Regions from separate parts of the Pseudomonas sp. MH9.3 genome, predicted to be linked through region 2. Evidence: riboswitches for the same ligand, from Rfam matches in the RefSeq annotation. Region 2 holds a riboswitch; the other holds the start of a gene.
What was found. A riboswitch is a leader RNA that binds a small molecule or an ion and turns the genes downstream of it on or off. The one in region 2 is predicted to bind cobalamin.
Positions count from the first base shown of each region.

Region 1: another riboswitch for cobalamin. It lies ahead of cobO (cob(I)yrinic acid a,c-diamide adenosyltransferase); the one in region 2 lies ahead of RHM60_RS01395 (CbtB domain-containing protein).

Region 1 covers NZ_CP133785.1:1,953,157-1,977,904, reverse strand. The annotation lists gene relA (GTP diphosphokinase) at 1-472, shown strand, start outside; gene mazG (nucleoside triphosphate pyrophosphohydrolase) at 613-1,446, shown strand; gene RHM60_RS08385 (DUF2058 domain-containing protein) at 1,472-2,017, shown strand; gene RHM60_RS08380 (hypothetical protein) at 2,116-2,304, opposite strand; gene RHM60_RS08375 (DUF3108 domain-containing protein) at 2,660-3,373, opposite strand; gene purN (phosphoribosylglycinamide formyltransferase) at 3,382-4,032, opposite strand; gene purM (phosphoribosylformylglycinamidine cyclo-ligase) at 4,032-5,090, opposite strand; gene RHM60_RS08360 (DUF2066 domain-containing protein) at 5,448-6,488, shown strand; gene RHM60_RS08355 (AI-2E family transporter) at 6,525-7,598, shown strand; gene hda (DnaA regulatory inactivator Hda) at 7,802-8,506, shown strand; gene RHM60_RS08345 (C40 family peptidase) at 8,716-9,345, shown strand; gene RHM60_RS08340 (C40 family peptidase) at 9,490-10,035, shown strand; gene RHM60_RS08335 (sorbosone dehydrogenase family protein) at 10,158-11,471, opposite strand; cobalamin riboswitch at 11,571-11,826, shown strand; gene cobO (cob(I)yrinic acid a,c-diamide adenosyltransferase) at 11,906-12,517, shown strand; gene RHM60_RS08325 (cobyrinate a,c-diamide synthase) at 12,514-13,869, shown strand; gene bluB (5,6-dimethylbenzimidazole synthase) at 13,866-14,516, shown strand; gene cbiB (adenosylcobinamide-phosphate synthase CbiB) at 14,513-15,421, shown strand; gene cobD (threonine-phosphate decarboxylase CobD) at 15,414-16,403, shown strand; gene RHM60_RS08305 (cobyric acid synthase) at 16,400-17,851, shown strand; gene cobU (bifunctional adenosylcobinamide kinase/adenosylcobinamide-phosphate guanylyltransferase) at 19,622-20,143, shown strand; gene cobT (nicotinate-nucleotide--dimethylbenzimidazole phosphoribosyltransferase) at 20,140-21,195, shown strand; gene cobC (alpha-ribazole phosphatase family protein) at 21,192-21,767, shown strand; gene RHM60_RS08285 (adenosylcobinamide-GDP ribazoletransferase) at 21,770-22,498, shown strand; gene RHM60_RS08280 (MarR family winged helix-turn-helix transcriptional regulator) at 22,541-22,945, shown strand; gene RHM60_RS08275 (MFS transporter) at 23,000-24,208, shown strand; gene RHM60_RS08270 (glutathione peroxidase) at 24,360-24,748, shown strand, end outside.
Region 2 covers NZ_CP133785.1:318,786-323,419, reverse strand. The annotation lists gene RHM60_RS01400 (M10 family metallopeptidase C-terminal domain-containing protein) at 11-1,351, opposite strand; cobalamin riboswitch at 1,602-1,817, shown strand; gene RHM60_RS01395 (CbtB domain-containing protein) at 1,912-2,100, shown strand; gene RHM60_RS01390 (CbtA family protein) at 2,112-2,804, shown strand; gene RHM60_RS01385 (cobalamin biosynthesis protein) at 2,801-3,193, shown strand; gene cobM (precorrin-4 C(11)-methyltransferase) at 3,261-4,007, shown strand; gene nfuA (Fe-S biogenesis protein NfuA) at 4,154-4,634, opposite strand, start outside.

The sequences.
Region 1 (24,748 bases), 1.6 Mb from region 2:
CTACAAGCCCGGCAAGCGCGGCGATATCCAGATCCAGGGTGTGGGCAACCTGATGACGCAAATCGCCGGTTGCTGCCAGCCGCTGCCGGGCGATGCGATTGTCGGCTATATCACCCAGGGCCGTGGCGTGAGCATTCACCGTCAGGATTGCGCCTCGGTGCTGCAACTGGGCGGGCGTGAGCCGGAGCGGATCATCCAGGTCAGCTGGGGCCCGGTGCCGGTGCTCACTTATCCGGTGGACATCATCATTCGTGCCTACGACCGTTCCGGTCTGCTGCGCGACGTGTCGCAAGTGCTGCTCAATGAGCGCATCAACGTGCTGGCGGTCAACACCCGCTCGAACAAGGAGGACAACACCGCGTTGATGTCCCTGACCATCGAGATTCCGGGGTTGGACGCATTGGGGCGTTTGCTGGGGCGGATTTCCCAGTTGCCGAACATCATCGAAACCCGGCGCAACCGCACGCCATAAGCAGTTGAATGGGCGCGGACCAAACCTGTGGGAGGGGGCTTGCTCCCGATAGCGGTGGGCCAGAAAATCCATCTGGCAATGACCCAGCGTCATCGGGAGCAAGCCCCCTCCCACATGTGATCTTCAGCGGAAAGAGACCGATGTATTCACTTGAAGACCTGCTGCACCTGATGAACCGCCTGCGCGACCCGCAATACGGCTGCCCGTGGGACATCAAGCAAACCTATGCCACGATCGTGCCGCACACCCTGGAGGAGGCTTACGAAGTGGCCGACGCCATCGAGCGCGGCGACTTCGACCACCTGCAGGGCGAACTGGGCGACCTGTTGTTCCAGGTGGTGTATTACAGCCAGCTGGCACGCGAAGACGGGCGTTTCGAATTTGCCGGTGTGGTCGACAGCATCACCCGCAAGCTGATCCGTCGCCATCCCCATGTGTTCCCCACCGGGGATCTCTATGCGCCGCTGGACGTGCCGCAACTGAGCGAAGACGAGGTCAAGGCGCGCTGGGAGCAGATCAAGGCTGAGGAGCGTGCAGAGAAGTCCGACGCGCCGCAGCAGCTGTCCCTGCTCGATGATGTGCCCACGGCGCTGCCGTCACTGTCCCGTGCGGCCAAATTGCAAAAGCGCGCCAGCCAGGTCGGTTTCGACTGGCCGTCCGCCTTGCCGGTGGTGGACAACGTGCGCGAAGAGCTCGATGAAGTGCTCGAAGCCATGGCCGCCAACGACCCGGCTGCGATCGCCGATGAGGTCGGTGACCTGCTGTTTGCCGCAGTCAACCTGGCCCGTCACCTCAAGGTCGACCCGGAAACCGCCCTGCGCGGTGCCAATGCCAAGTTCGAACGACGTTTCCGATTTATCGAACAGGCATTGCGCGATACGCATCAACCCATAGAAGATTGCACCCTCGAAACCTTGGACGCCCTGTGGGGCGAAGCCAAGCGTCAGGAAAAGAATGTGTCCAGCTGCGGTTGAGCAGTTGCCTAAGTGAGTAAGCACCATGAGCCTTTCCCTTCGCGACCAGTTGCTCAAAGCAGGTCTGGTCAACCAAAAGCAGGCCAAGCAGGTCGGCAAAGAGAAACAGAAGCAGCAGCGCCTGGTCCACAAGGGCCAGGCCGAGGTGGATGACACCCAGGCCCGCCTGGTGGCCGAGGCGCATGCCGAGAAGGTCAAGCGTGATCAGGAACTGAACCGGCAGCAGCAGGAAAAAGCCGAGGCCAAGGCCCGCACGGCGCAGGTCAAGCAACTGATCGAGACCTCGCGCCTGCCCAAGCTGACCACCGAGGACTACTACAACTTCGTGGACGACAAGAAGGTCAAGCGCCTGTCGGTCAACACGTTGATGCGCAACAAGCTGAGCAACGGCTCCCTGGCCATCGTGCACCACGGCGGTGGCTACGAGGTGATCCCACGCGAAGCGGCGCTGAAGATCCAGGAGCGCGCGCCGGAGCGTATCGTGCAGCTCAATATCCTCACCGAAAGCCAGGTGCCGGACGAGGATGATCCTTACGCCGCCTACCAGATCCCGGACGATCTGATGTGGTGAGGCTGTAGACACGAAAAACCCCGCTCACAAGGCGGGGTTTTTCTTTGCAGGCACGCCAGCTGCTGTGTGGGGCCGGGTGCCTGCGAGATTTCAGTGTTTCAGGAACTCTGTGCCTGGCGTTTCAGTTCAAGCGTTTCCAGCTCGTTCTTATAGTTATGAGCGTCGCTTTCATTGTGAAACATGCCGACCAACAGGTCTTGTTGATGGACATCCCAGATATGAATCCCGTGGCCCAGAGCTTCATGGGACATATGTTCGTCGTCGCGTTCAGTCACTTTTACAGTCATCTGCTTGCTCCAATCTCGGGTGGATCTGCGGCAAGTCGTCGCAGGCCTTTGTTATATGTTTTGTTAGCTTGCTAAGTAAACAGTCTTTGCGCGCAACAATTTATTGCACGACACGCAACAGTGCTGCAGGCCGCGTAATCCGTGGTGCTTGGTCGTAGGCGAAGGGGTTTTATGACAAAAGTTTCATTTTGCGCTGGCCCTGTCATCGCTATCGGGAGCAAGCCCCCTCCCACATGTGGAATGCCTTCCACGTGTGGGAGGGGGCTTGCTCCCGATAGCGATATAAGCTTCAGCATCCAAATGCCAGGCAAAAAAAAGCCCCGCATTCAGCGAGGCTCTTTGTTCAATCTGCCGATCAGCTGCCTTTGATGGCCTGGCCATCAACAGTGCCATCCTGCAGCATGATGTTGTATTCCTTGCCGTCCGTCTCAACCTGACGCAACGCCACCAGCACGCCGCCCAGATCCTTGGCGAACCACATCTGGGTGATGCGCTTGCTCTGCGACGGGTCACGCACGCGCTCGACCTTGATCGCGTCAATGGCGCCTACCTTGGTCTGGACCTTTTCCGGGCCAATCACGCGGAAGTCATAAGTGTCGACGTCCGTGCCTTCGACGACGCGGTAGCTCATGCTTTTCTTGCCGGCGGCCACGTCACGTTGAAGGGCCAACTGGTAAGTCGACTTGTCGAGCATGCCGCTTTCCAGGGTGACGTTCACCGGGTCCTTGTTTTCAAAGCCGGTGACTTTCTTGGCGCTCTGGTCGAAGTCCAGGTTGACCTTCTTCGATTTGCCCAGGCCGCCACGTTCGAAGCTGTAGCTGACCGGCTGCAGGGCGTCCTTGTCGAAACGGATCACGCTGGTTTCGGTGAGGCTGGCGATCATCATGGAAGCCTTGAAGTTCAAGGTCCAGGAGCCGTTGTCATTCTTGGTCAGGCTGCGTTCGGCCGAACCGCTCATGGGCAACTGTTTCCAGTCGGCGGTGTAGCTGGCGGAGAAAGGGTGAAGGTCTGCTGCCTGCACGGCAGGCAAGGCGAACAGCGCAAAAGCGAAGAGCAGGGCGCGACGCATAAAATCTCCTAAGTTCGAATCAAGTGGCCGCTGGCCGCGAGTAACTGACCGTCCAATAATGCACCCTGTTCACCGAGAATCAACCGACCCTCGGCAAACCAGCGAACAGCCAGTGGGTAAATTCTGTGTTCCTGGGCATGAACCCGTTGCGCAAGGCTCTGCGCCGAGTCACCCGACTCTACCGGAACCACTGCCTGTACGACCAGAGGTCCGCCATCGAGTTCCTCGGTGACAAAGTGCACGCTGCAGCCGTGCTCGCTGTCGCCGGCGTCAAGCGCGCGCTGGTGAGTGTGCATGCCTTTGTATTTGGGCAGCAGGGAAGGGTGGATATTGAGCAGGCGCCCAGCGTAGTGCCGCACGAAGTCAGCGCTGAGGATGCGCATGAAACCGGCCAGGACCACGAGTTGGGGTTTGAAGGCGTCGATCAGTTCGATCAAGGCCGCGTCGAAGGCCTCGCGACCGTCGAATGCCTGGTGATCCAGCGAGCGGGTGTCGATGCCGGCGTCCCTGGCGCGTTGCAGGCCGTAGGCATCGCTGCGATTGGAAATCACCGCAGCGATGCGCACCGGGCTGTCGCCGGTGCGCGTGCTGTCGATCAAGGCCTGCAAGTTGCTGCCGGTGCCGGAAAGCAGCACCACGACATTACAGGTCCGAGGCATCAGTGAGCCTTGAGGTTCTTCAGTTCGACCTGGGCTGCGCCTTGCGCGGCAGTGGCGATCTGGCCGATCACCCAAGGCTGCTCGCCGGCTTCACGCAAGACGTTCAGCGCCGTCTCAACGTGTTCCTGTGCCACGCAGATGACCATGCCTACGCCGCAGTTGAGTACGCGGTGCATCTCGGTCTCGTCCACATTGCCCTGCTCCTGCAGCCAGTCGAAGACTGCCGGGCGCTGCCAGCTGGCTACGTCGACAATCGCCTGGGCGCCTTTTGGCAGCACGCGCGGAATGTTGTCCAGCAGGCCGCCGCCGGTGATGTGGGCCATGGCTTTTACCGCGCCGGTGTCCTTGATCAACTTGAGCAGCGGCTTGACGTAGATGCGGGTCGGGGCCATCAGCAGGTCGGTCAGCGGCTTGCCGTCGAGCTGGGTGTTTTCGATGTCGGCGCCGGACACTTCGATGATCTTGCGGATCAGCGAGTAGCCGTTGGAGTGCGGGCCGGAGGATGGCAGGGCGAGCAGGGCGTCGCCAGCAGCGACTTTGGAGCCGTCGATGATCTCGGCTTTTTCCACCACACCCACGCAGAAACCGGCCAGGTCGTAGTCTTCGCCTTCGTACATGCCGGGCATTTCAGCGGTTTCGCCGCCGACCAGGGAGCAACCCGACAATTCGCAGCCGGCGCCGATACCGGTCACCACCTGTGCCGCGGTGTCTACGTTCAGCTTGCCGGTGGCATAGTAGTCGAGGAAGAACAGCGGCTCGGCGCCGCACACCACCAGGTCGTTGACGCACATGGCGACCAGGTCGATGCCGATGGTGTCGTGCTTGTTCAGGTTCAGCGCCAGACGCAGCTTGGTGCCCACGCCGTCGGTGCCGGACACCAGCACAGGCTGCTTGTAGCCGGCCGGGATTTCGCAGAGGGCGCCAAAACCGCCCAGGCCACCCATGACTTCGGGGCGCGCAGTGCGCTTGGCGACGCTCTTGATGCGTTCGACCAATGCTTCACCGGCGTCGATGTCTACACCGGCGTCCTTGTAGCTCAGGGAGGGTTGCTTGCTCATGATCCAGGCCTTTAGGGGGGATTTCTGGGTAACGACCGAGCCGACGGCGGCGTTTGTGAAAAGGCCTCGACGTTGACGGTCTGCGAAGGCGCGCGATTTTATCAGGCTTGAGGGGCAGCGGCCATCCTCGGGCCGACGGGCAGGGCCATATAGGCTAAAAAAGGCCGATTAAAAAAATGCTCAGCGGCCCTGCCCTGGTGCGTATTAAGGTATAGCCTTGAGCAAGCTATCGTTGTGACAGTACGAAAACTTACCGCAACCCTGTGAATGTTTTATCAATCACTGTGGTCACAGCCTGGCTGAACCGGGTGCACGCGGTCTGTTCCACCCGCTAAATTTGTCGTTCGGGAATCTTCCATGCGTTTGTGTAAATTCTTTTTTGTAGGCTGTTTGTCGTTGTTCAGCCTGGCGAGTCATGCCGAAACCCTCAATGGCCTCTATCAAGTGCTGGAACCTGTCAGCAGCCAGTCGCCCCAGGAGCGCGACCAGGCCACCCAGCGCGCGGTGCAGACCCTGGTGATTCGCCTGACCGGCGACGCCAAGGCCGCCGAAGGCCCGGGCCTGGCGGCAATCCGCAAGGACCCGCAGCAAATCATCACGCAATACGGTTACGACGCCGGCCCGCCGGAAAGCCTGCAGGTGGATTTCGACCCGGTCAGTACTGACCGCGCGCTGCGTGACGCGGGCCTGTCGATCTGGGGCAGCAATCGCCCGTCGATCCTTGGCTGGTGGCTGAACGATTCCACCGACGGCAGCAGCCTGGTCGGTGATGGACAGCCCGTCGCCCAGGCGCTGCGCCGTGCCGCACAGCATCGCGGCCTGCCGCTGCGCTTGCCGTTGGGTGATCTGGATGAACAGGTGGTTGCTACCGCACCGAATCTGGAAGGCGCCGACGCCACGCCGTTGCGCGCCGCTTCCGAGCGCTATGGCGCCGACGCGTTGCTCGCGGTGCATGCGCGCCAGGAAGGCAGCCAGTGGCAGGCCAAATGGCGGCTGTGGCTGGGCGATAAAAGCGAGCAGGGCACCGCGCAAGGCGCCGACACCGCTGCGGTTGCCGACGCGGTGCTGCTGGCCGTCAGCCAGAAGCTCGCGCCGCGCTTTGCCGTCAAGCCGGGCGTGACCACCGAACAGTTGCTGGAAGTGCAGGGCATGAACCTGGAGCGTTACGCCTCGCTCGCTCACCTGCTGGAACCTTTTGGCGGCCAGCCGCAGTGGGTGGACGGCAATCGCATTGTGTATCGCGTCAATGGCAGTGCCGATCAATTGCGCACCCAACTGAGCCTGGCCAGGCTGCAGGAAATTCCCGCAGGTGAGGCTCCGGTTCAGCCACCCGCAGTTGATGGCACGCAACCCGCAGCGGCACCTGAACCTCAGGCGCAACTGCGTTTTCGTTGGTAAATATTCTTCCTTATATAGAAGCAATTGGAGTGGTGTATGGCGGATACGCGTCGTTGGGTGTGGCTTGGCGGGATTGTCCTGCTGTGCGTTTTTGTGTTCCTGCTGCATTCGATCCTGACGCCGTTCCTGGTCGCGTTGTTGCTCGCCTATCTGTTCGATCCGGTCGTGGATCGCCTGGAAAAGCTCGGCCTGTCGCGGACCCTGGGCGTGGTGACGGTGTTTGCGCTGTTCACGTTGATCATCACCGCGCTGGTGCTGGTGCTGGTGCCGATGCTGGCCAAGCAGCTGTTTCGCTTGTACGAGCTGGCGCCGCAGATGCTCGACTGGCTGCAGCACACGGCGATGCCCTGGGCTCAGACCAAGCTGGGGCTGTCGGAAGGGTTCTGGAAGTTCGACAAGGTCAAGGCCGCGATCAGCGAGCATATGGGCCAGACCACCGACATCGTCGGTGTGGTGCTCAGTCAGGCCACCGCTTCCAGCCTGGCGCTGATCGGTTGGCTGACGAATCTGGTGTTGATTCCGGTGGTGGCGTTTTACCTGCTGCGCGACTGGGACATCATGATGGCCAAGATTCGCGGCCTGCTGCCGCGAGACAGCGAGGAGCGCGTGGTATCACTGGCGGCAGAGTGCCATGAAGTGCTGGGTGCATTCGTGCGTGGCCAGTTGTTGGTGATGCTGGCACTGGGCATCATCTACGCGGCCGGGCTAATGGCCATCGGCCTGGAGCTGGGCCTGTTGATCGGCCTGATCGCGGGTCTGGCGGCCATTGTGCCCTACATGGGCTTTGTGATCGGGATCGGCGCGGCGCTGGTGGCCGGGTTGTTCCAGTTCGGCGGCGACCTGTACCCGATGCTGGGGATTGTCGCGGTGTTCATGGTCGGCCAGGCCCTCGAAGGCATGGTGCTGACGCCCCTGCTGGTGGGCGATCGGATCGGCCTGCACCCGGTGGCGGTTATCTTTGCGATCCTGGCGGGCGGTGAGCTGTTCGGTTTTACCGGCATCCTGCTGGCTTTGCCCGTGGCGGCAGTGATCATGGTGTTGGTGCGCCATGTGCACGTGCTGTACAAGGATTCGGATGTGTACACGGGCGTCGAAGACCCCGAGCTGTAATCGCAGTGCGACAAACCCGGCTCATGGCCGGGTTTGTTGTTTATGAGGTGGGCGCGTCAAACACTCCGTATAAACCGGCAGGTTAACGCAAACCTTTGATTTTGCTTGTGGTCTGCTGCATTGTGCGCCCGGCGTCACGGGTATAGACTTTGCCAACTTTACACAGAGGCCACTAGCGGTTCGATGGGAGCCGTTCAGTCAGCATGAAACCGATTCAGCTGCCCCTAGGTGTGCGTCTGCGTGATGACGCAACCTTTATCAATTACTACCCAGGCGCCAATGCCGCAGCACTCGGCTATGTCGAGCGTCTATGCGAAGCCGACGCCGGGTGGACGGAAAGCCTGATCTATCTGTGGGGCAAACATGGCGTGGGACGTACCCATCTGTTGCAGGCCGCGTGCCTGCGCTTCGAGCAGATGGGCGAGCCGGCGGTGTATCTGCCACTGGCCGAGCTGATGGACCGTGGCATCGGCATTTTCGACAACCTTGAGCAATACGAACTGGTGTGCCTGGATGACCTGCAGGCCATCGCCGGCAAAGCGCAGTGGGAAGAAGCCTTGTTCCATCTGTTCAACCGCCTGCGTGACAGCGGCAGGCGCCTGCTGATCGCGGCGTCCACCTCGCCCCGGGAATTGCCGGTCAAACTGGCCGACCTCAAGTCACGCCTCACCCTGGCGCTGATCTTTCAGATGCGTCCCTTGTCCGACGAAGACAAATTGCGTGCCCTGCAATTGCGTGCATCGCGTCGCGGCCTGCACCTTACCGACGAAGTCGGGCATTTTATTCTCACCCGTGGCACCCGCAGCATGAGCGCGTTGTTCGATTTGCTCGAACAACTTGACCAGGCCTCCCTGCAGGCACAAAGAAAATTGACGATCCCTTTTCTCAAAGAGACGTTGGGCTGGTAACCGTTTGATTCGCAACGGTTCGGCATTTTTCAGGCGCCAGAAATCCTGCGTTTTAGCCTCACCGGCTACGCATTGTGCTCATTAAATGGAATTACGGCTTAGATGGCGCAGTCCAATCGCCAAGTCACATAGACCTCGATTGAATTTGCAAATCGATCCGATAGCGGGCATAGTCTCGGCTTCTTTACATACCAGCCACGGTCGTGCCCATGCTAAATCGCTTCGCACCCCTCGTGCCTCTCGCACTTGTCACCCTGTTGTTTGGTTGCGCCTCCCAGCCCCAGCAAGTGGCTGTCCAGCAAAAACCACAGGTTCAAAGCCAGGCAAAATTCGTTGCTGCTCAGTCTGCTTCTGTTTACGAAGAAGAGCTGGCAACCGAAAAAGAGCTGACCGATTTCTCCGGCAGCAAGCCTTACCAGCTTCCGGTGCTGGCCGACAGCATCCTCGAACGCGGCATGTCGCTGATCGGTACCCGTTACCGTTTCGGCGGTACCTCTGAAGCCGGTTTCGATTGCAGCGGTTTCATCGGTTATCTGTTTCGTGAAGAGGCGGGCATGAATCTGCCACGCTCGACGCGCGAAATGATCAACGTGAAAGCACCGTTGGTCGCGCGCAACAACCTCAAGCCTGGCGATCTGCTTTTCTTCAGTACAGCGGGCCGTGGTCGTGTCAGCCACGCCGGTATCTACCTGGGCGATAACCAGTTTATCCACTCCAGCAGCCGTCGCAGTGGCGGTGTTCGAGTCGACAGCCTGGGCGACAGTTACTGGAGCAAGACCTTCATTGAAGCCAAGCGCGCACTGGCCATGGCCCCGTCCACAGTGACCGCCAGTAAGTAAAGTTAAAGTGATACTTGAAGTTTGACGCGTAAGCGCTAGAATCCCTGGACATTGTTGTAATCCGTTCGCGCGAGCTTTGCTTGCGCGTTCTGGTTTTCAGCGTTCGGCAGCGAAAGCCGCATCCAGACCAGGATTGTTCTGCCCATGTCGACCTCGGCCCGCCTCATGCTTCTTGTTTGCGCCGCGCTGCTCAGCGCCTGCGCAAGCCGTCCACCGCCGCCGGCGCCTGTCGCCGTCAAGCCCAAGCCGGTGTTCAACTACGCTGCCACCCAGAGTTTCTCGCCTGCGGCCGAAGACGTGCTTTTCCGTGCACTCGGCCTGGTTGGCACACCGTATCGCTGGGGCGGTAATACGCCGGACTCGGGGTTCGATTGCAGTGGCCTGATCGGGTTCGTCTATCGTGATGCCGCCGGCATTTCCCTGCCGCGTACCACCCGCGAACTGATCGTGATGCGCGCCCAGGACGTGAGTGAACAGAACCTGCAGACCGGTGATTTGCTGTTCTTCGCCACCGGCGGCGGTTCCCGCGTCAGCCATGCGGGCATCTACGTGGGTGAAGGTCGTTTCGTGCACGCGCCGCAAACCGGCGGCACAGTGAAGCTGGATACCCTGTCCAAGGCGTATTGGCAGAATGCGTACCTGAGCGCCAAGCGCGTATTGCCGGCCGAGCATCTGGCGCGCAACCCTTAACGCTGAAACCAGGATCCATATGTGGGAGGGGCTTGCTCCCGATGACGGTGCATCAGTCCAGGAATTCATTGACTGACCCACTGCTATCGGGGGCAAGCCCCTCTCACATTTTTTTGCGGCGTTTATTTAGCTGCTGAAACCCGCCACACCTTATTCCCCACATCATCAGCCACCAGCAGATCCCCCTGCTGATCGATCACCACGCCCACCGGCCGGCCCATGGCTTTCTCGTCCTTGTCGAGGAAGCCGGTCAGCACGTCCACCGGCTGCCCCTTGGGTTGCCCGCCTTCGAACGGCACGAAGATCACCTTGTAGCCACTGTGCGGCTTGCGGTTCCACGAGCCGTGCTGGCCGATGAACGCGCCGTTGCTGAATGGCGCCGGGAGTTTGCTGCCTTCGGCAAAGGTCAGTCCCAGGGACGCGGTATGCGGGCCCACGGCGTAGTCCGGCGCAATGGCCTTGGCCACAAGCTCCGGGTTCTGCGGCGTCACGCGCACATCCACATGCTGACCGTAGTAACTGAACGGCCAGCCATAAAAGCCGCCATCCTTGACCGAAGTGATGTAATCCGGCACCAGGTCGCTGCCGATTTCGTCGCGCTCGTTGACTGCCGTCCACAGTTTGCCGCTTTGCGGTTCCCAGGCCATGCCGTTGGGGTTGCGCAGGCCCGAGGCGAAAATCCGGTGCTGGCCGGTGGCGCGGTCAACTTCCCAGATCGCTGCGCGGCCTTGTTCGGCTTCCAGGCCGTTTTCGCCGACGTTACTGTTGGAGCCGACGCTCACGTACAGCTTGCTGCCGTCCTTGCTCGCCACCACGTTTTTCGTCCAGTGGTGATTCAGCGGGCCACCGGGCAAGTCCACCACCGTGGCGCCCTGGGTTTTGATCGCGGTTTCACCAGGCTGATAGGCAAAGCGCAGCAGTTTGTCCGAGTCGGCCACGTAGAGGTCGTTGCCCACCAGGGTCATGCCGAATGGCGAGTTGAGATTTTCCAGGAACACCGTGCGTGTCTCGGCCACACCGTCATGGTCGGCATCGCGCAGCAGGGTGATGCGGTTCGGGCTCGGCACGCCAGCGCCGGCGCGGCCCATGACTTTTTCCATCACCCAGCCGCGAATACCCTTGGCATCATCCGGCTTGGGCGGCGCGTTGGTTTCGGCCACCAGCACGTCGCCATTGGGCAACACATACAGCCAGCGCGGGTGGTCCAGGCCTTCGGCGAACGCGGCCACCTGAGTGCCGGCGGCGGCCGTCGGCTTGGCGCCTTCAGGCCAGCCGATGGCCGGTGCGATATTCACGGTGGGGATCAGCGTCTTGTTCGGCTGCGGCAATTTGGGCGACGGCCCGGTGCCATCCGAGACCTGCAACGTCGAGCTTTCACCGCAGGCGGCGAGGGTGCCGGCGAGCATGATGAGTAAGGCGAGTCTTGTTTTATGCATGATTTTCTCCTGAATGCCTGTAAGGGTAGAGGATTGCCTGCGCGGTATGGTTCAAGTGCCAGGCCAGCTTTAATTGACGCTCCCCCCCCAACCCACTAACCTTCGCCGCTTGTTCCAGGTGCTCCGTGGCGCGTGCGTCGACAGAGTGAAACAGGGAAGCCGGTGAGTGAGCGCACTTGTACACAGTGCTGCCGCGATCCCGGCGCTGCCCCCGCAACGGTAAATGAGTCAAAACGGTGCTGTTTGCCACTGTATCGTGCGCGATATGGGAAGGCGCGCCGCCGGCCTGCCTGCGCTTGATACGTGCAGGCGCCGCTCATGAGTCCGGAGACCGGCCTTGAACATTCAACAGCATCACGGTGGGCGATGCTTGGCTGTCTGTATGCGCTTGTTTCCTGCCCGCCGTTTTTGTCCAGCCCCAACGGAGAGCTGCCATGACCGATTCCCCCGAACGCGACGAGCGCCATCTGGCGCGCATGCTGCGCAAAAAAGCCGTGATCGACGAGCGCATCGCCAACTCGCCGAATGAGTGCGGCCTGTTGCTGGTGCTCACCGGCAACGGTAAAGGCAAGAGCAGCTCGGCCTTCGGCATGCTGGCCCGCGCTATGGGCCATGGCATGCAGTGCGGTGTGGTGCAGTTCATCAAGGGGCGTTTCAGCACCGGCGAAGAGATGTTCTTCCGCCGCTTCCCCGAGCAGGTGCGCTTTCACGTGATGGGCGAAGGCTTCACCTGGGAAACCCAGGACCGCCAGCGCGACATCGCCGCCGCCGAGGCCGCCTGGGCGGTGTCCCGGGCGATGCTGCAAGACGCCTCCATTGGCCTGGTGGTGCTGGACGAACTGAACATCGCCCTCAAGCACGGCTACCTCAACCTCGATCAGGTCCTCAGCGACCTGCAGGCCCGCCCGCCGATGCAACACGTGGTGGTCACCGGCCGTGGCGCCAAGCCCGAACTGATTGAAATGGGCGATACCGTCACCGAAATGGGCATGCTCAAGCACGCATTCCAGGCCGGCATCAAGGCTCAGAAGGGCGTCGAACTTTGAATCAGCCCCGTCATTGCCCGGCCGTTCTGATCGCCGCACCGGCGTCCGGCCAGGGCAAAACCACTGTGACGGCTGCCCTGGCCCGCTTGCACCGCAACCTTGGGCGCAAGGTGCGCGTGTTCAAGTGCGGCCCGGACTTCCTCGACCCGATGATCCACGAGCGCGCCAGCGGTGCGCCGGTGTATCAGTTGGACATGTGGATGGTGGGCGAGCAGGAAAGTCGCCGCCTGCTGTGGGAAGCGGCGGGCGAGGCCGACCTTATTCTGATTGAAGGCGTCATGGGCCTGTTCGACGGCACGCCCTCCAGCGCCGACCTGGCGCGACATTTCGGCGTGCCGGTGCTCGGCGTGATCGACGGCACGGCCATGGCCCAGACCTTCGGCGCACTGGCCCTAGGCTTGGCGCGCTACCAGCCGGACCTGCCGTTCGCCGGCGTGCTGGCCAACCGGGTCGGTACCCTGCGCCATGCGCAACTGCTCGAAGGCAGCCTCACCGAGGGCCTGCGCTGGTATGGCGCGCTGTCCCGCGAGACCGGTATCGAACTGCCCAGCCGCCACCTGGGCCTGGTGCAGGCCAGTGAACTCAATGACCTCGACGCGCGCCTGGACGCCGCCGCCCAGGCGCTGGGCAGCAGTTGCGAAGTGGCGGTGCCGCCGTCAGTGACCTTTGCCGTGCCTGAAGTGATCGAGGCCGAGCCGCTGCTCGCCGGCGTGCGCATTGCCATCGCTCGGGACGAAGCGTTTGCCTTCACCTATGGCGCCAGCCTGGACCTGTTGCGGGCGATGGGTGCCGAGCTGACGTTCTTTTCTCCGCTCCACGATAGCCAGCTGCCTGAGGCCGACAGCCTCTACCTGCCCGGTGGTTACCCGGAACTGCACCACCAGGCGCTGTCGCACAATACCTCGATGCTCGCGTCCATTCGCGCCCATCACGCGGCGAACAAACCCTTGCTCGCCGAGTGTGGCGGCATGTTGTACCTGCTCGACTCGCTCACCGACGTCGACGGCATCCGCGCCGAACTGGTGGGCCTGTTGCAGGGCGACGCGGTGATGCAGAAAAAACTGGCAGCGCTGGCGCTGCAGAGTGTCGAGCTGCCGGAGGGCACGTTGCGCGGGCATACCTATCACCATTCCTTGACCAGCACCGAGTGGCAGCCGATCGCCCGTGGCCTGAGCCCCAATGGCGGGCGCGGCGCCGAGGCGGTGTATCGACAGGGACGGATGACCGCTTCCTATGTGCACTTTTACTTTCCGTCGAATCCGGCGGCGGTGGCCGCGCTTTTTGCGCCGGACCTCAAGACAGCGTTCACAGATCAAACGGTGGGAGCGGGTTTGCCCGCGACTGGGCCATGACCGATCACGCATTCCCTCAGGCCGAACGCGACGCCGTCTACCGCGCCATCGCCGAACGCCGCGACATGCGCCACTTCAGCGGCGGCACGGTCACACCCGAATTATTGCAGCGCCTGCTCCAGGCCGCACACCAGGCCCCCAGTGTCGGCCTGATGCAGCCGTGGCGGTTTATCCGTATCAGCGACCGCTCGTTGCGCGGGCGGATTCAGCAACTGGTGGAAGAGGAACGCGTGCGCACCGCCCAGGCTCTGGGGGAGAGTTCCGACCAGTTCATGAAGCTCAAGGTCGAAGGCATTCATGACTGCGCCGAAGTGCTGGTGGCGGCGCTGATGGATGACCGTGAGCGGCATATCTTCGGCCGTCGCACCTTGCCGGAAATGGACATGGCCTCGCTGTCCTGCGCGATCCAGAACCTGTGGCTGGCAGCGCGGGTGGAAGGGTTGGGCATGGGCTGGGTGTCGCTGTTCGAGCCCCGGGCCCTGGCCGACCTGCTGGGCTTGCCGCCGGGCGCCAAACCCCTGGCCGTGTTGTGCCTGGGCCCGGTCGCCGAATTTTATCCGGCGCCGATGCTGCAGCTCGAAGGCTGGCGCGAGCCACAACCGTTGAGTGACATGCTGTATGAAAATGCGTGGGGAGTGAGTCAATGAGTGTGGCCTTGCTGTGCGTCGCTGCGGTGGCGCTGGACGCGCTGCTGGGTGAGCCCCGGCGCTGGCATCCGCTGGTGGCGTTTGGCAACTTCGCCGGGCGTATCGAGCAACGCTTCAACAGCGGTGGACGCGGCTGGCGCAGCCATGGCGTGACCGCCTGGGTGATCGCGGTGGTGCCGTTGACCCTGCTGGCCACCGCGTTGTCATGGGCGCCCTACATTGGCTGGGCGCTGGAGATCCTCGCGTTGTACTGCGCCCTGGGCATGCGCAGCCTGGGCGAACATGTGATGCCCGTGGCCCAGGCCCTGCGCAGCGATGACCTGGTTGAGGCGCGCACACGGGTGAGCTACCTGGTCAGCCGCGAGACCGCCGAACTGGACGCCACCGACGTCGCCCGCGCCGCCACCGAATCGGTGCTGGAAAACGGCAGCGACGCGGTATTTGCCGCACTGTTCTGGTTTGTGGTTGCCGGCGTGCCGGGCGTGGTGCTTTATCGTCTGAGCAATACGCTGGACGCGATGTGGGGCTACCGCACTGAACGCTTCGAGCGCTTCGGCTGGGCGGCGGCCAGAATTGACGATGTGCTCAACTATATTCCCGCACGGCTGGTGGCCTTGACCTACGCCGTGCTGGGCAAGACCCGCCTGGCGCTCAAGTGCTGGCGCACCCAGGGTCTGACCTGGGACAGCCCCAACGCTGGCCCGGTGATGGCGGCCGGCGCGGGCGCGCTGGGCGTTGCGCTTGGCGGTGCGGCGATTTATCACGGCGAGCTGCACCAGCGTCCACCGCTGGGCGAAGGCCCGCCGGCGGATGCCGATGCCATCGAGCGGGGCTGGCAACTGGTGCAACGCGGCGTATGGTTGTGGCTGCTGATCCTGTGCGCGGGGGCGCAATTTTATGCTTGAGCACGGCGGACGGCTGCGCAAGGCGGCCATTCAATACGGTATTGCCGAAGATCAGTGGCTCGACCTGTCCAGCGGCCTGGCGCCGTGGCCATGGCCGATCCCCGAGATCCCGCTGCGGGCCTGGGCGCGCCTGCCGGAAACCGACGATGGCCTGGAGTTGGCCGCCAGCGAGTATTACGGCGCGGCGCATGTGTTGCCTGTGGCCGGTTCCCAGATGGCCATCCAGCTACTGCCGCGCCTGCGTCGCTCCGGCAAGGTCGGCGTGTTGTCGCCGTGTTATGCCGAACATGCCGAGGCCTGGCGTCGCGCCGGGTATGTGGTGCGCGAAGTGCAGGAGCAGGAAGTCGACTTCTTTCTCGACAGCCTCGATGTGCTGGTGGTGGTCAACCCGAACAACCCCACCGGGTTGAACCTGAGCCCGCAACGTCTGCTCGATTGGCACGCCCGCCTGGCGCAACGCGGTGGCTGGCTGGTGGTGGACGAAGCGTTCATGGACGTCACCCCGCACCTGAGCCTGGCAGGCCATGCCCATCAGGTCGGGTTGATCGTGCTGCGTTCATTCGGCAAGTTCTTCGGCCTGGCCGGTGTGCGGCTTGGCTTTGTCCTGGCCGAGCGGCGGTTGCTCAAGTTGCTCGCCGAGCAGGTCGGTCCCTGGGCCGTCAGCGGGCCGACGCGCGTGCTGGGTCAGGCATGTCTGCGTGACAGCGACGGGCATACGCGCCAGCGTGCGCGGTGTGTCGAGGCCGCTCAGCGTTTGTTTGCCCTGCTCGAGCGCCACGGCTTTCAACCTCAGGGCGGCTGCGCTCTGTTCCAGTGGTTGATCACGACGCACGCCGAACGGCTGCACGAATTCATGGCCCAGCGCGGCATCCTGCTGCGCCTGTTTGTCCACAACAGCAGCCTGCGCTTCGGCCTGCCCTACACCGAGGCCGACTGGCTGCGCCTCGATACGGCCCTGGCCGCTTACCGGGAGACCGCATGAGTACGCTGATGGTGCAGGGCACCACCTCCGATGCCGGCAAAAGTACCCTGGTGACCGCGCTGTGCCGCTGGCTGGTGCGCCAGGACGTGGCGGTGGCGCCGTTCAAGCCGCAGAACATGGCCCTCAACAGCGCCGTGACCGCCGAAGGCGGCGAGATCGGCCGTGCCCAGGCTGTACAGGCCCAGGCCGCGCGCCTGGCGCCCCACACCGACATGAACCCGGTGTTGCTCAAACCCAACAGCGACACCGGTTCCCAGGTCATCATCCATGGCCGCGCCGTCACCAGCATGAACGCGGTGGCCTATCACGATTACAAAGCCATCGCGATGCAGGCGGTACTGGCCTCTCACGCGCGCCTGAGCGCAGCCTACCCGGTGGTGATGGTGGAAGGCGCGGGGTCGCCGGCAGAGATCAACCTGCGCGCCAACGACATCGCCAACATGGGCTTTGCCGAGGCGGTGGATTGCCCGGTGCTGCTGATCGCCGATATCAACCGTGGCGGCGTGTTCGCCCACCTGGTGGGCACCCTGGAATTGCTCTCGCCCAGCGAACAGGCGCGGGTTCGGGGCTTCATCATCAACCGCTTTCGCGGCGACATCGCGCTGCTGCAGCCGGGGCTGGATTGGCTGCAGGCGCGCACCGGCAAACCGGTGGTGGGCGTGTTGCCTTATGTGATGGACCTGCACCTGGAGGCCGAGGACGGCATCGACCGGCGCCAGATCGACAAGGCTGCGCAGGTGCTCAAGGTGGTGGTGCCGGTGTTGCCGCGCATCAGCAACCATACGGATTTCGACCCGTTGCGCCTGCATCCCCAGGTAGATTTGCAGTTCGTGGGGTCGGGCCAGCCGATCCCGGCCGCCGACCTGATCATCCTGCCAGGCTCGAAAAGTGTGCGCAGTGACTTGGCGTACCTGCGCGCCAATGGCTGGGACAGCGCCGTGGCGCGGCATTTGCGCTATGGCGGCAAGGTGCTGGGGATTTGCGGTGGTTTGCAGATGCTCGGCGAGCAGGTGCATGACCCGCTTGGGCTGGAAGGGGCGGCGGGGTCCAGTGATGGGCTGGGGTTGCTGGGGTTCACCACCACGCTTGAAGAAGAAAAGCAGTTGCGCAATGTGCGTGGGCGGCTGTTGTTGGAGGACGCTGAGGTCAGTGGCTATGAGATTCATGCGGGGGTGACGTCGGGTGACGGGCTGTTGCGTGCTGCGGTGCTGCTCGATGATGGGCGCAGTGATGGCGCGCTCAGTGCTGACGGGCAAATTCTCGGCACCTACTTGCACGGATTGTTCGAAACTCCCGCCGCGTGCAGCGCCTTGCTGCGTTGGGCCGGGTTGCCGGATGTGCAGGAGGTGGATTACCACGCGTTGCGTGAGCGCGATATCGAGCGGTTGGCGGATTTGGTCGAGAACCATCTGGACACCGAGTTGTTACGCAAACTGTGTGGAATCTGACGGTGTACAGACAGCGCCCCTGTGGAAGCGGGCTTGCCCGCGATGGCGGCCTGACAGTCGGTCACTATTTAAATGAAGCGCCACGTTCCAAATGTGGGAGGGGGCTTGCTCCCGATGGCGGTTTTTCAGTGTACATATCCGTTGCTGCGGTAACGGCTGCTTATGGTTCCGCTCTTACAGCGGGTCACTTTTGGAAGAGCCCAAAAGTAACCAAAAGGCTCTCGCCCCACCACTCGGCACCTCGCTTAGGCTCGGTGTGCCCGAACACAGGCTTGAATCCGTGGGCCGCCGCGATGGGCCATCCATGGCCCAGCGCGGCTAACCCGGCGTCCTGCCGGGTTGCCCACGGATTCAAGCCTGCGTTCGGCCAGCGTGGTTTTACGGGGCGCCTGAGATCAAAAGCAAAATCAAAAGCCAGCTCAAAAGCTGATGTACTTTTCTGTGGGAGCGGGTTTGTTCGCGATGGCGGCCTGACAGCCGGTCACTATTCAACTGAAGCGCCGCGTTCCAAATGTGGGAGGGGGCTTGCTCCCGATGGCGGTTTTTCAGTGTACATATCCGTTGCTGCGGTAACGGCTGCTTATGGTTCCGCTCTTACAGCGGGTCACTTTTGGAAGAGCCCAAAAGTAACCAAAAGGCTCTCACCCCACCACTCGGCACCTCGCTTAGGCTCGGTGTGCCCGAACACAGGCTTGAATCCGTGGGCCGCCGCGATGGGCCATCCATGGCCCAGCGCGGCTAACCCGGCGTCCTGCCGGGTTGCCCACGGATTCAAGCCTGCGTTCGGCCAGCGTGGTTTTACGGGGCGCCTGAGATCAAAAGCAAAATCAAAGGCCAGCTCAAAAGCTGATGTGCTTTTCTGTGGCAGCGGGCTTGCCCGCGATGGCGGCCTGACAGTCGGTCACTATTTAACTGAAACGCCACGTTCCAAATGTGGGAGGGGGCTTGCTCCCGATGGCGGTTTTTCAGTGTACATATCCGTTGCTGCGGTAACGGCTGCTTATGGTTCCGCTCTTACAGCGGGTCACTTTTGGAAGAGCCCAAAAGTAACCAAAAGGCTCTCGCCCCACCACTCGGCACCTCGCTTAGGCTCGGTGTGCCCGAACACAGGCTTGAATCCGTGGGCCGCTGCGATGGGCCATTCATGGCCCAGCGCGGCTAACCCGGCGTCCTGCCGGGTTGCCCACGGATTCAAACCTGCGTTCGGCCAGCGTGGTTTTACGGGGCGCCTGAGATCAAAAGCAAAATCAAAAGCCAGCTCAAAAGCTGATGTGCTTTTCTGTGGCAGCGGACTTGCCCGCGATGGCGGCCTGACAGCCGGTCACTATTTAACTGAAGCGCCGCGTTCCAAATGTGGGAGGGGGCTTGCTCCCGATGGCGGTTTTTCAGTGTACATATCCGTTGCTGCGGTAACGGCTGCTTATGGTTCCGCTCTTACAGCGGGTCACTTTTGGAAGAGCCCAAAAGTAACCAAAAGGCTCTCACCCCACCACTCGGCACCTCGCTTAGGCTCGGTGTGCCCGAACACAGGCTTGAATCCGTGGGCCGCCGCGATGGGCCATCCATGGCCCATCGCGGCTAACCCGGCGTCCTGCCGAGTTGCCCACGGATTCAAACCTGCGTTCGGCCAGCGTGGTTTTACGGGGCGCCTGAGATCAAAAGCAAAATCAAAAGCCAGCTCAAAAGCTGATGTGCTTTTCTGTGGCAGCGGGCTTGCCCGCGATGGCGGCCTGACAGCCAAACAATTTCAGCCAACCGAAGGTGCCATCCATGCTTGAACTGATCCTCGGTGGCGCTCGTTCCGGCAAAAGCCGTCTCGCCGAAAAGCTTGCCTGCGACAGTGGTTTGCCGGTCACTTATATCGCCACCAGCCAGCCGCTGGACGGTGAGATGAATGAGCGGGTTGCCTTGCATCGCCAGCGTCGACCCGAGCATTGGGGTTTGATCGAAGAGCCCATTGAGCTGGCGCGTGTCCTGCGCGACAACGCGGCAGTGGATCGCTGCCTGTTGGTGGACTGCCTGACCCTGTGGCTGACCAACCTGCTGATGCTCGAGGACGCAGGGCGCCTGGCGTTCGAGCGCGATCAACTGCTGGACACCCTGGCCTCGCTGCCTGGGCAGATCATTTTTGTCAGCAACGAGACCGGTCTGGGTGTCGTGCCGCTGGGCGAATTGACTCGCCGCTATGTGGATGAAGCCGGTTGGCTGCATCAAGCCCTGGCCGAGCGTTGTCAGCGTGTTGTCCTGATCGTCGCCGGCCTGCCCCTGACTTTGAAAGGTACTGCGTTATGAGTGACACCTGGTGGCTCAACCCGTGTAAGGCGATTGACGCCTCGGCGTACGAACAAGCCCTGGCACGCCAGCAGCAATTGACCAAGCCGGCCGGTTCCCTTGGCCAACTGGAAGCGCTGGCGGTGCAATTGGCGGGGTTGCAGGGACGGGTCAAACCGTCGGTGGATCGGCTGTGGATCGCGATCTTCGCCGGCGATCACGGCGTGGTTGCCGAAGGTGTATCGGCCTTTCCCCAGGAAGTGACCGGGCAGATGCTGCACAACTTTGTCAGCGGCGGCGCGGCCATCAGTGTGTTGGCGCGCCAGTTGGATGCACAGCTGGAAGTGGTCGACCTCGGCACCGTCACGCCTGCGTTGAAACTGCCCGGCGTGCGTCATTTGAATCTCGGCGCGGGCACGGCGAATTTCGTCAAGGGCCCGGCGATGACTGCGGCCCAGGGCAGGCAAGCGCTGCAAGCCGGCCGCGATAGCGTGCTGCGCGCCGTGGAGAGCGGCGCGCAATTGTTTATCGGCGGCGAGATGGGCATTGGCAACACCACCGCCGCCAGTGCGTTGGCGTGTGCCTTGCTCGATTGCCCGGTGACAGACCTGACCGGCCCGGGCACGGGGCTCAATGCCCAGGGTGTCAGCCACAAAGTGGCCGTTATCGAGCGCGCGCTGGCGCTGCACGCCGGGCAACGCGGTGATGCGCTGCAGACGCTGTTCAACCTCGGCGGGTTTGAGATCGCGGCGCTGGTCGGCGCGTATCTGGCCTGTGCCCAGGAGGGCGTCGCGGTGCTGGTGGACGGGTTTATCTGCACCGTCGCGGCGCTGGTTGCCACGCATCTGAACCCGCCGTGCCGCGACTGGCTGCTGTTTGGCCATCGTGGCGCCGAGCCAGGGCATCGCCACGTGCTGCAACGCCTCGACGCCCAGCCATTGCTGGACCTTGGCCTGCGCCTGGGCGAAGGCAGTGGCGCGGCAACGGCGGTGCCGCTGTTGCGCCTGGCCTGCGCGCTGCACGGGCAGATGGCGACCTTCGCCGAAGCGGCCGTGGCGGACCGTCCTGCATGACCTTGCACCTGGACTTGCTGCGTCACGGTGAAACCGAATTGGGCGGTGGACTGCGCGGCAGCCTGGATGACGCGCTCACCGCCAACGGCTGGGCGCAGATGCGTGCCGCCGTGGTCGAGCAGGGGCCCTGGGCCCGCGTAATCAGTTCGCCGCTGCAACGCTGTGCGCGTTTTGCCGAGGAGTTGGGTGCACGCCTCGACCTGCCGGTGAGCCTGGAAAAAGACCTGCAGGAGCTGCACTTCGGTGCCTGGGAAGGGCAGAGCGCGGCGGCACTGATGCAAACCGATGCTGAAGGCCTGGGCCTGTTCTGGGCCGATCCGTATAACTTCACCCCACCCGAGGGAGAGCCGGTCAGCGATTTTTCCGACCGCGTACTTGGTGCGGTCTCACGCCTGCATCAGGCCTATGCCGGTGAGCGAGTGCTGTTGATCAGCCACGGCGGGGTGATGCGTTTGCTGCTGGCCCGCGCGCGTGGCCTGCCCCGCGAGCAGTTGCTGAACGTCGAAGTCGGCCACGGCGGGCTGTTCAGCCTGCGCGTCGGCGCAGGCGGTTTATTGAAGGAAGACATCTGATCATGTTGCCGTTCTGGATCGCCCTGCAATTTTTGAGCAGCCTGCCGATTCGCCTGCCGGGCATGCCGCCACCCCAGGAGCTGGGGCGGTCGTTGCTGTTTTATCCACTGGTGGGTTTGCTGTTCGGGTTGCTGCTGTGGGGCTTGAACAGTCTGTTGATGGGCGCACCGCTGTTGCTGCACGCCGCGCTGCTATTGACTGCGTGGGTATTGCTCAGTGGCGGCCTGCACCTGGACGGCCTGGCAGACAGTGCGGATGCCTGGCTCGGTGGCTTCGGCGACCGCGAGCGTACGCTCAGCATTATGAAAGACCCGCGCAGCGGGCCGATTGCCGTGGTAACCCTGGGCCTGGTGTTGCTGCTCAAGTTCGCGGCGTTGGTCGCCCTGATCGAGCAGCACAGCGGTGCGGCCTTGATCCTGGCGCCGCTGATCGGGCGCGCCTCGATGCTGGCGCTGTTTCTCACCACGCGCTATGTGCGGGCAGGGGGATTGGGCCAGGCCTTGTCAGATTATTTACCGCGCGTGGTGGGCCAGCAGGTGCTGATCCTCAGCGGTTTGGCCTGCCTGCTGATCGGCGGTTTCAGTGGCGGCATCGCCGTGCTGCTCGCAGCGCTGTGCTTTATCGGCCTGCGCCGGCTGATGGTCAAGCGGCTCGGTGGCACCACTGGCGATACGGCCGGCGCCGTGCTGGAGCTGCTGGAAGTGGCGGTGCTGGTCGGGCTGGCTTTGTAACACTTTCTTGCATTTGCTCAATCGCGGGTATATACACGCTCCATGCTTGCCTCCCAATGTTTATGTATCAACCTGCGTCGCGCCGCTCGTGGCGTCAGCAGGCACTACGACGGCGCCCTCGACGGCTTCGGGATCAACGTCGCCCAGTATTCACTGCTGTGCAACCTGCAGCGGCTGGATCAGCCGAGTATTTCCAGCCTGGCCGATGCCATGGGCCTGGATCGCAGCACCCTGGGGCGCAATCTGCGGGTGCTGGAATGCGAAGGCCTGGTGCAGTTGGTCGAGGGTAGCGACCTGCGAAACCGTCTGGTGATGTTGACCGATGCCGGTACAGAGCGGCTGGCTGCTGCGTTGCCGGCCTGGGAAGCGGCGCAGCAGAAACTGATTGACCGACTGGGCGCCGACAAGCGCGAAACCCTGTTGGCCTTGCTGGACGAACTCGCCTGAGGGCGGGTTCGTTCGACGATAAGCGGGTATATACCCGCGAGCGGAGAATAAGAAATGACCTCGATGTGGCGCACCAGTGGCTGGGTTCTTGTGGGGAGTGCGCTGATCCTGGCGTTGTCTTTGGGCGTGCGTCATGGCTTTGGCCTGTTTTTGTCGCCGATGAGCGCCGAATTCGGCTGGGGCCGTGAGACCTTCGCCTTCGCCATTGCCTTGCAAAACCTGATCTGGGGCCTGGCGCAGCCGTTCACCGGGGCCCTGGCCGACCGCTTTGGCGCGACCAAAACCGTGTTTGTCGGCGGCGTTCTTTACGCCGTGGGCCTGGTGTTGATGGGCTTGTCCGATTCGGCGTGGTCGCTCTCGTTAAGCGCGGGCCTGTTGATCGGCATCGGTCTGTCCGGCACTTCGTTTTCGGTGATCCTCGGTGTGGTCGGGCGTGCGGTGGCCCCGGAAAAACGTAGCATGGCCATGGGCATTGCCAGCGCCGCCGGGTCTTTTGGCCAATTCGCCATGGTGCCGGGCACCCTGGGTCTGATCAGTTGGCTGGGTTGGTCGGCCGCGCTCTTGGCACTGGGCTTGATGGTGGCGCTGATTCTGCCGCTGGTCAGCATGCTCAAGGACAGGCCGCTGCCGGTACTGGTCGGCCAGCAGACCCTGCGTGAAGCGTTGCGGGAAGCCTGTTCCCACTCCGGCTTCTGGTTACTGGCTTTTGGTTTCTTTGTCTGCGGTTTTCAAGTGGTGTTCATCGGCGTGCATTTGCCCGCCTACCTGGTGGACCAGCATTTGCCGGCCACGGTCGGCACCACCGTGCTGGCGTTGATTGGCCTGTTCAATATCTTCGGCACCTACACCGCCGGTTGGCTCGGCGGGCGCATGTCCAAGCCGCGCCTGCTCACGGGGTTGTATCTGTTGCGTGCGGTGGTGATCGCGCTGTTCCTGTGGGCGCCGGTGACCCAGGTCAGCGCGTACCTGTTCGGCATGGCCATGGGGTTTCTGTGGCTGTCCACCGTGCCGCTGACCAATGGCACGGTCGCGACGCTGTTCGGTGTGCGAAACCTCTCCATGCTCGGTGGGATTGTGTTCCTGTTTCACCAGCTCGGCTCGTTCCTCGGCGGCTGGTTGGGCGGGGTGGTCTATGATCATACCGGTAACTACGATTTGATCTGGCAGGTGGCAATCGTGCTCAGCCTGATCGCAGCAGGCCTGAACTGGCCGGTGCGCGAGCGGCCGGTGGCCAGGCTGCAGGCGCAGATGGAGGCAGCATGAGCGGGACAGCAAGGTCGTTGGTGATCGTCGCCGGCATCGTCCTGTTGCTGATGGCCTGGTGGGGCTGGCAACGTGGAGGACTGGCGTTGATGCAACTGGGTATGTCGATCTGTTAAGTTCGGGCTCTGAATTTTTTATAGGACATTTCCACATGCACATGCGCTGGCTTGCAGTTCCCGTGTTGATGGCGGCTTTTGGCGGGGTGGCGATGGCTGCCGAGTGTCCGCCGCTGCTCGAAGGGCAACTGCCCAAGTTGCGTGCGAAAGAATCCATCGACCTGTGCCAGCGCTTTGCCGGTAAACCGCTGGTGATCGTCAATACCGCGAGCTTCTGCGGGTTCGCGCCGCAATTCAAAGGTCTCGAAGCCTTGTACCAACGCTACAAGGGTCAGGGGCTGGAAGTGATCGGCGTGCCATCCGACGACTTCAAGCAGGAAGCCAGGACCGGCGAGGAGACCGCCAAGGTCTGCTATGTGAATTACGGCGTCACGTTCACCATGACCGAGCCGCAGCCGGTCAGGGGCGCGGACGCGGTGCACCT
Region 2 (4,634 bases):
GGACGCCGATCTACACATAGCGATGTTTGATGGGCACATTCGTCACGATGTCGGCGAGCGCTATGCGCCCCTGGCTTTCAAGGTAGAAATCAATTTCGCCGTTGCCTGTCAGGTCAAGCACCAGCCACGACTCGTTATTTTGCGGATTGTAACCCAGCCCCGCCTCCCCGGGTCGGCCGGAAAGCCGGTTGACGAAGGTGAGGTCGTGGAGGCCATGCTTGCGCAGCAATCCAGAAATATCGATTTTGTCCTGACCGGTGACGAAGTCCGTCAACACGTCAGGGCTGCGTAACGTCGAATCGGTGGCGGTGTCGTACACGAAGGTATCGCGGCCTGCGCCGCCGTACAGACGATCGACACCGCCACCGCCTTTGAGCCGGTTGTCGGCGGCGTTGCCGATCAACACATCATTGCCGGAACCGCCGATGGCGTTCTCCACGGTAACGTCCCTGGCGATGGAGACATTCCCCGTCTTCCCACCAACATTGGAGAAGGTTTCAGCGTTCAGGTTGATCACCTGGTTCTGGTAATAGCGAGAGAAATCCAGCGTATCGTTACCACCGCCGTCCCAGACGCAAAAGACGGCGCCGTCCCACGGGGACACCAGTGAAAGATCGTCTCGCCGGGTATTGGAATTGAAGCCGTAGGTGGTATCCGTGTTACGGGTCGTGTAATTGGCGCCGTAGACCTTTTGGGCCCAGGCAATGTCGGTCATCAACGGTGCCGAGGCGTACTCGCCCTTGTGATCATGACCTGTATCGCTCGCTTCGAAATAGCTCATGACCGAGTAGGCCCGGCTGTCCTCGGCGAAAATGGCATGCGTGCCGTACTTGATCGGGCCCTTTAACGCTTCATAGTTTCCGGGGTGGGCAGCGCCCAGCCAATGGCCGATTTCGTGGGTCAGCGTTTGGCGTCCAAAGCCATTTACGGTGGGCGCGTGATTGAACGAGTGTCTGGAGTTGAGGCGCACTCGCCCAGAATTGCCGGAACGCATGGCATCGGCGACACTTGGCCTCGCGCTATTGACGAAACGTAACAGGGCGTCGGGCGTAACGGCGTCTTCCTCGAACTCGATATTCGCTACATCTGCCCAGGACCGCATTGAAAGACGGGCCTGCGATTGCTGGGTTTGATTAAACCGAGTTTCCTCTGGTGCAACTTCACGAAACGTATAACCCACCCGCACTACTTTATCGTTATTACGGTCCTGCCATCGGCGCTGCCTTCGATCTATTTGGCTGGCGGCTTGACCGGTGGACCAGGACGGCTTGCTGGAGACCGCATGATAGTGCGGGTTGCGAGCATCCTGTGCCTTGTAGTGCGGGCCGGCGGCTTCAACGTGCGAATTCATAATATCTTGACTGACAATCGGAGGATTTAAACTGGCGCGCGATATAACAGACATAAAAAGGCCTTATCAACTTAATGGATAACATCAACTTCAGCGCGCCTACCTTCCGATATCCACTCACGGAAAAAAAGTGCATCAGACCCGCAAAATAATAGGAGATATTACTTGGTAAAAATGCCATTACGCCTTTTACGCCGCGATTCTTAATCAGAATCGGCTTCAATTGACGCCCCGGTCATGCTCGTGTTTTCCTGTACATCTTGTTTCGGGTGCCCTTCACAGGGTGAAACGGGAAACCGGTGAGTCATGGCCTGCAATGCCAGGGTATGACGAGTCCGGTGCTGCCCCCGCAACGGTAAGCGAGTGAAGCGTCAGATCCACTGTGCCAGCCGGCATGGGAAGGTGATGCTTTTTGACCCAGCGTCCCTCGCAAGCCCGGAGACCGGCCCGAAAAATCAGATAACAAACCCGCGGTGGGCGGGCGCTGTTCGAACCTCGCGTGCCCGGCTCGCGGGGTTTTCATGCGCTCGTTTCGCCCAGACACTTGATAGGGACGCGCCATGTCGATCATCAGCAGCACCTCACCCGCCGCCAGCCACACCGCCACCCTGAGCCAACGCCTCACTGCCGCCATCGGCGCGTCGGTTCTCGGCGCCTGCCTGGTGTATTTTGCCGGGTTCTCGCATATCGAAGCGGTGCACAACGCGGCCCACGATACCCGCCACAGCGCCGCGTTCCCGTGCCACTGAGGCCTGCCGACATGATCAAGCGTATTGCGCAAACCGCCGGCTTTACCGGCCTGCTGGCCGCCCTGCTGCTGACGCTGCTGCAAAGCTTCTGGGTCGCCCCGTTGATTCTGCAGGCCGAAACCTTCGAGAAGGCGCCGGCTGCAACCGAGGTGGCGCATGAGCACACTGCCCATAGCCACGACGCCGAAGCCTGGGAGCCGGAGGATGGCTGGCAGCGCGTGCTGTCCACCACCGGCGGCAATTTGGTGGTGGCAGTGGGTTTCGCGCTGATGCTGGCGGGTCTCTATACCCTGCGCGCCCCAACCCGCACGGCCCAGGGTTTGCTATGGGGCCTGGCCGGTTACGCGACTTTTGTGCTGGCGCCCACCCTGGGCCTGCCGCCCGAATTGCCGGGCACTGCCGCCGCCGACCTGGCGCTGCGCCAAACCTGGTGGATCGGCACCGCCGCCTCCACGGCCGCCGGTATTGCGCTGATTGTGTTTGGCCGCAACTGGCTGCTTAAGGTCCTCGGCGTGGCGATCCTCGCGGTGCCCCATGTGATCGGCGCGCCGCAGCCCGAAGTGCATGCAATGCTGGCCCCGGAGGCCCTCGAAGCGCAGTTCAAGATTGCGTCGCAATTGACCAACATCGCATTCTGGCTGGCCCTGGGCCTGATCAGCGCCTGGCTGTTCCGACGCAACCGCGACGGTCAATACTCGGCATGATTCTGGCGGTGGGCCTGGGTTGTCAGCGCGGTTGTGATGTTGACACCCTGCTGGCTCTGCTTGACGGCGCCCTTGCCGAGGCGGGAATCGAGCGCCAGCGTGTCACCGCGCTGGCCAGCATCGATCGCAAACAGGATGAGCCGGGGCTGGTCGCCCTGGCCCAGCGGCTGCAATTGCCACTGCAGTGTTTCAGCGCTGCGCAACTGGCGGTTTATGAGGACCGCCTGAGCCACAAGTCAGCCGTCGCCTTTGCCCACACTGGTTGCCATGGTATTGCTGAAAGTGCCGCACTCGCCCTGGCAGAACAGCTGTCGGGCGCCCCTGCCCGCCTGTTGATCCGCCGCAAAAACAACGCCAAGGCTACCTTTGCGTTGGCCTGCGCCGACTGAAACCTCGATAATCACCCTGATCGATCATGAGCATTTTTCATGCTCGCCCCCTTCCACAGGAACTCCCATGACCGTTTACTTTATCGGCGCAGGCCCCGGCGACCCGGAATTGATCACCGTCAAAGGCCAGCGGCTGATCCGCAGCTGTCCGGTGATCATCTACGCCGGTTCGCTGGTGCCGGCAGCGGTACTGGAGGGCCATCAGGCGCATCAGGTGGTCAACAGCGCTGAACTGCATCTGGAACAGATCATCGCGTTGATCAAGGTCGCCCACGCCAGCGGCCAGGATGTGGCCCGCGTGCACTCCGGCGATCCGAGCCTGTACGGGGCGATTGGCGAACAGATCCGTCATTTGCGCGAGCTGGGCATTCCGTTCCAGATCATCCCGGGCGTCACGGCGATAGCCGCCTGCGCCGCGCTGCTGGAAACCGAACTGACCCTGCCGGATATCGCCCAGAGCGTGATCCTGACCCGCTACGCCGACAAAACCCGCATGCCCGATGGCGAAGACTTCGACAGCCTGGCGCGCCATGGCACCACAATGGCGATTCATCTGGGGGTCAATCACCTGGAGAAGATCGTTGCCCAACTGCTGCCGCACTATGGCGCCGACTGCCCGATCGCCGTGGTGCACCGGGCAACGTGGCCGGATCAGGACTGGGCAGTGGGCACGCTCAGTGATATTGCTGAAAAAGTCGCGGCCAAGGGCTTTCGGCGTACGGCGTTGATCGTGGTGGGCAGGGTGCTGGCCAGTGATAGCTTTGGTGATTCATCGCTGTATCGCGCGGGTCATGCTCACCTCTACCGCCCTTGAAGGAACGCGGGCAAAACGGTGGGAGGCGAGCAAGTCCCCTCCCACATTTGATCTGATTAGTTGGATAGCGGGTGCAAGCTTCTGAATTCAAGGCAAAAAAAACGGCGCTCACGGGCGCCGTTTTTTGTTCGCAGTGAACGCCTTACTCAGTAGTAGGCGTTTTCTTTCTGCGTGTGGTCGGTCACATCGCGAACGCCCTTGAGCTCCGGAATGCGCTCAAGCAAGGTGCGCTCGATGCCTTCGCGCAGGGTCACGTCTGCCTGGCCGCAACCTTGGCAGCCGCCGCCGAACTTGAGGACGGCGATACCGTCATCTACCACGTCGATCAGGCTGACCTGACCGCCGTGGCTGGCCAGCCCCGGGTTGATCTCGGTTTGCAGGTAGTAGTTGATACGCTCGTTGACCGGGCTGTCGGCGTTGACATTCGGCACCTTCGCGTTGGGTGCCTTGATCGTCAACTGGCCGCCCATGCGGTCAGTGGCGTAGTCGACCACGGCATCGTCCAGGAAGGCTTCGCTGAAGGCGTCGATGTAGGCGGTGAAGCTTTTGAGCCCCAGCGCGGTGTCTTCAGGTTTCTCTTCGCCAGGCTTGCAGTAGGCAATGCACGTCTCGGCGTACTGGGTGCCG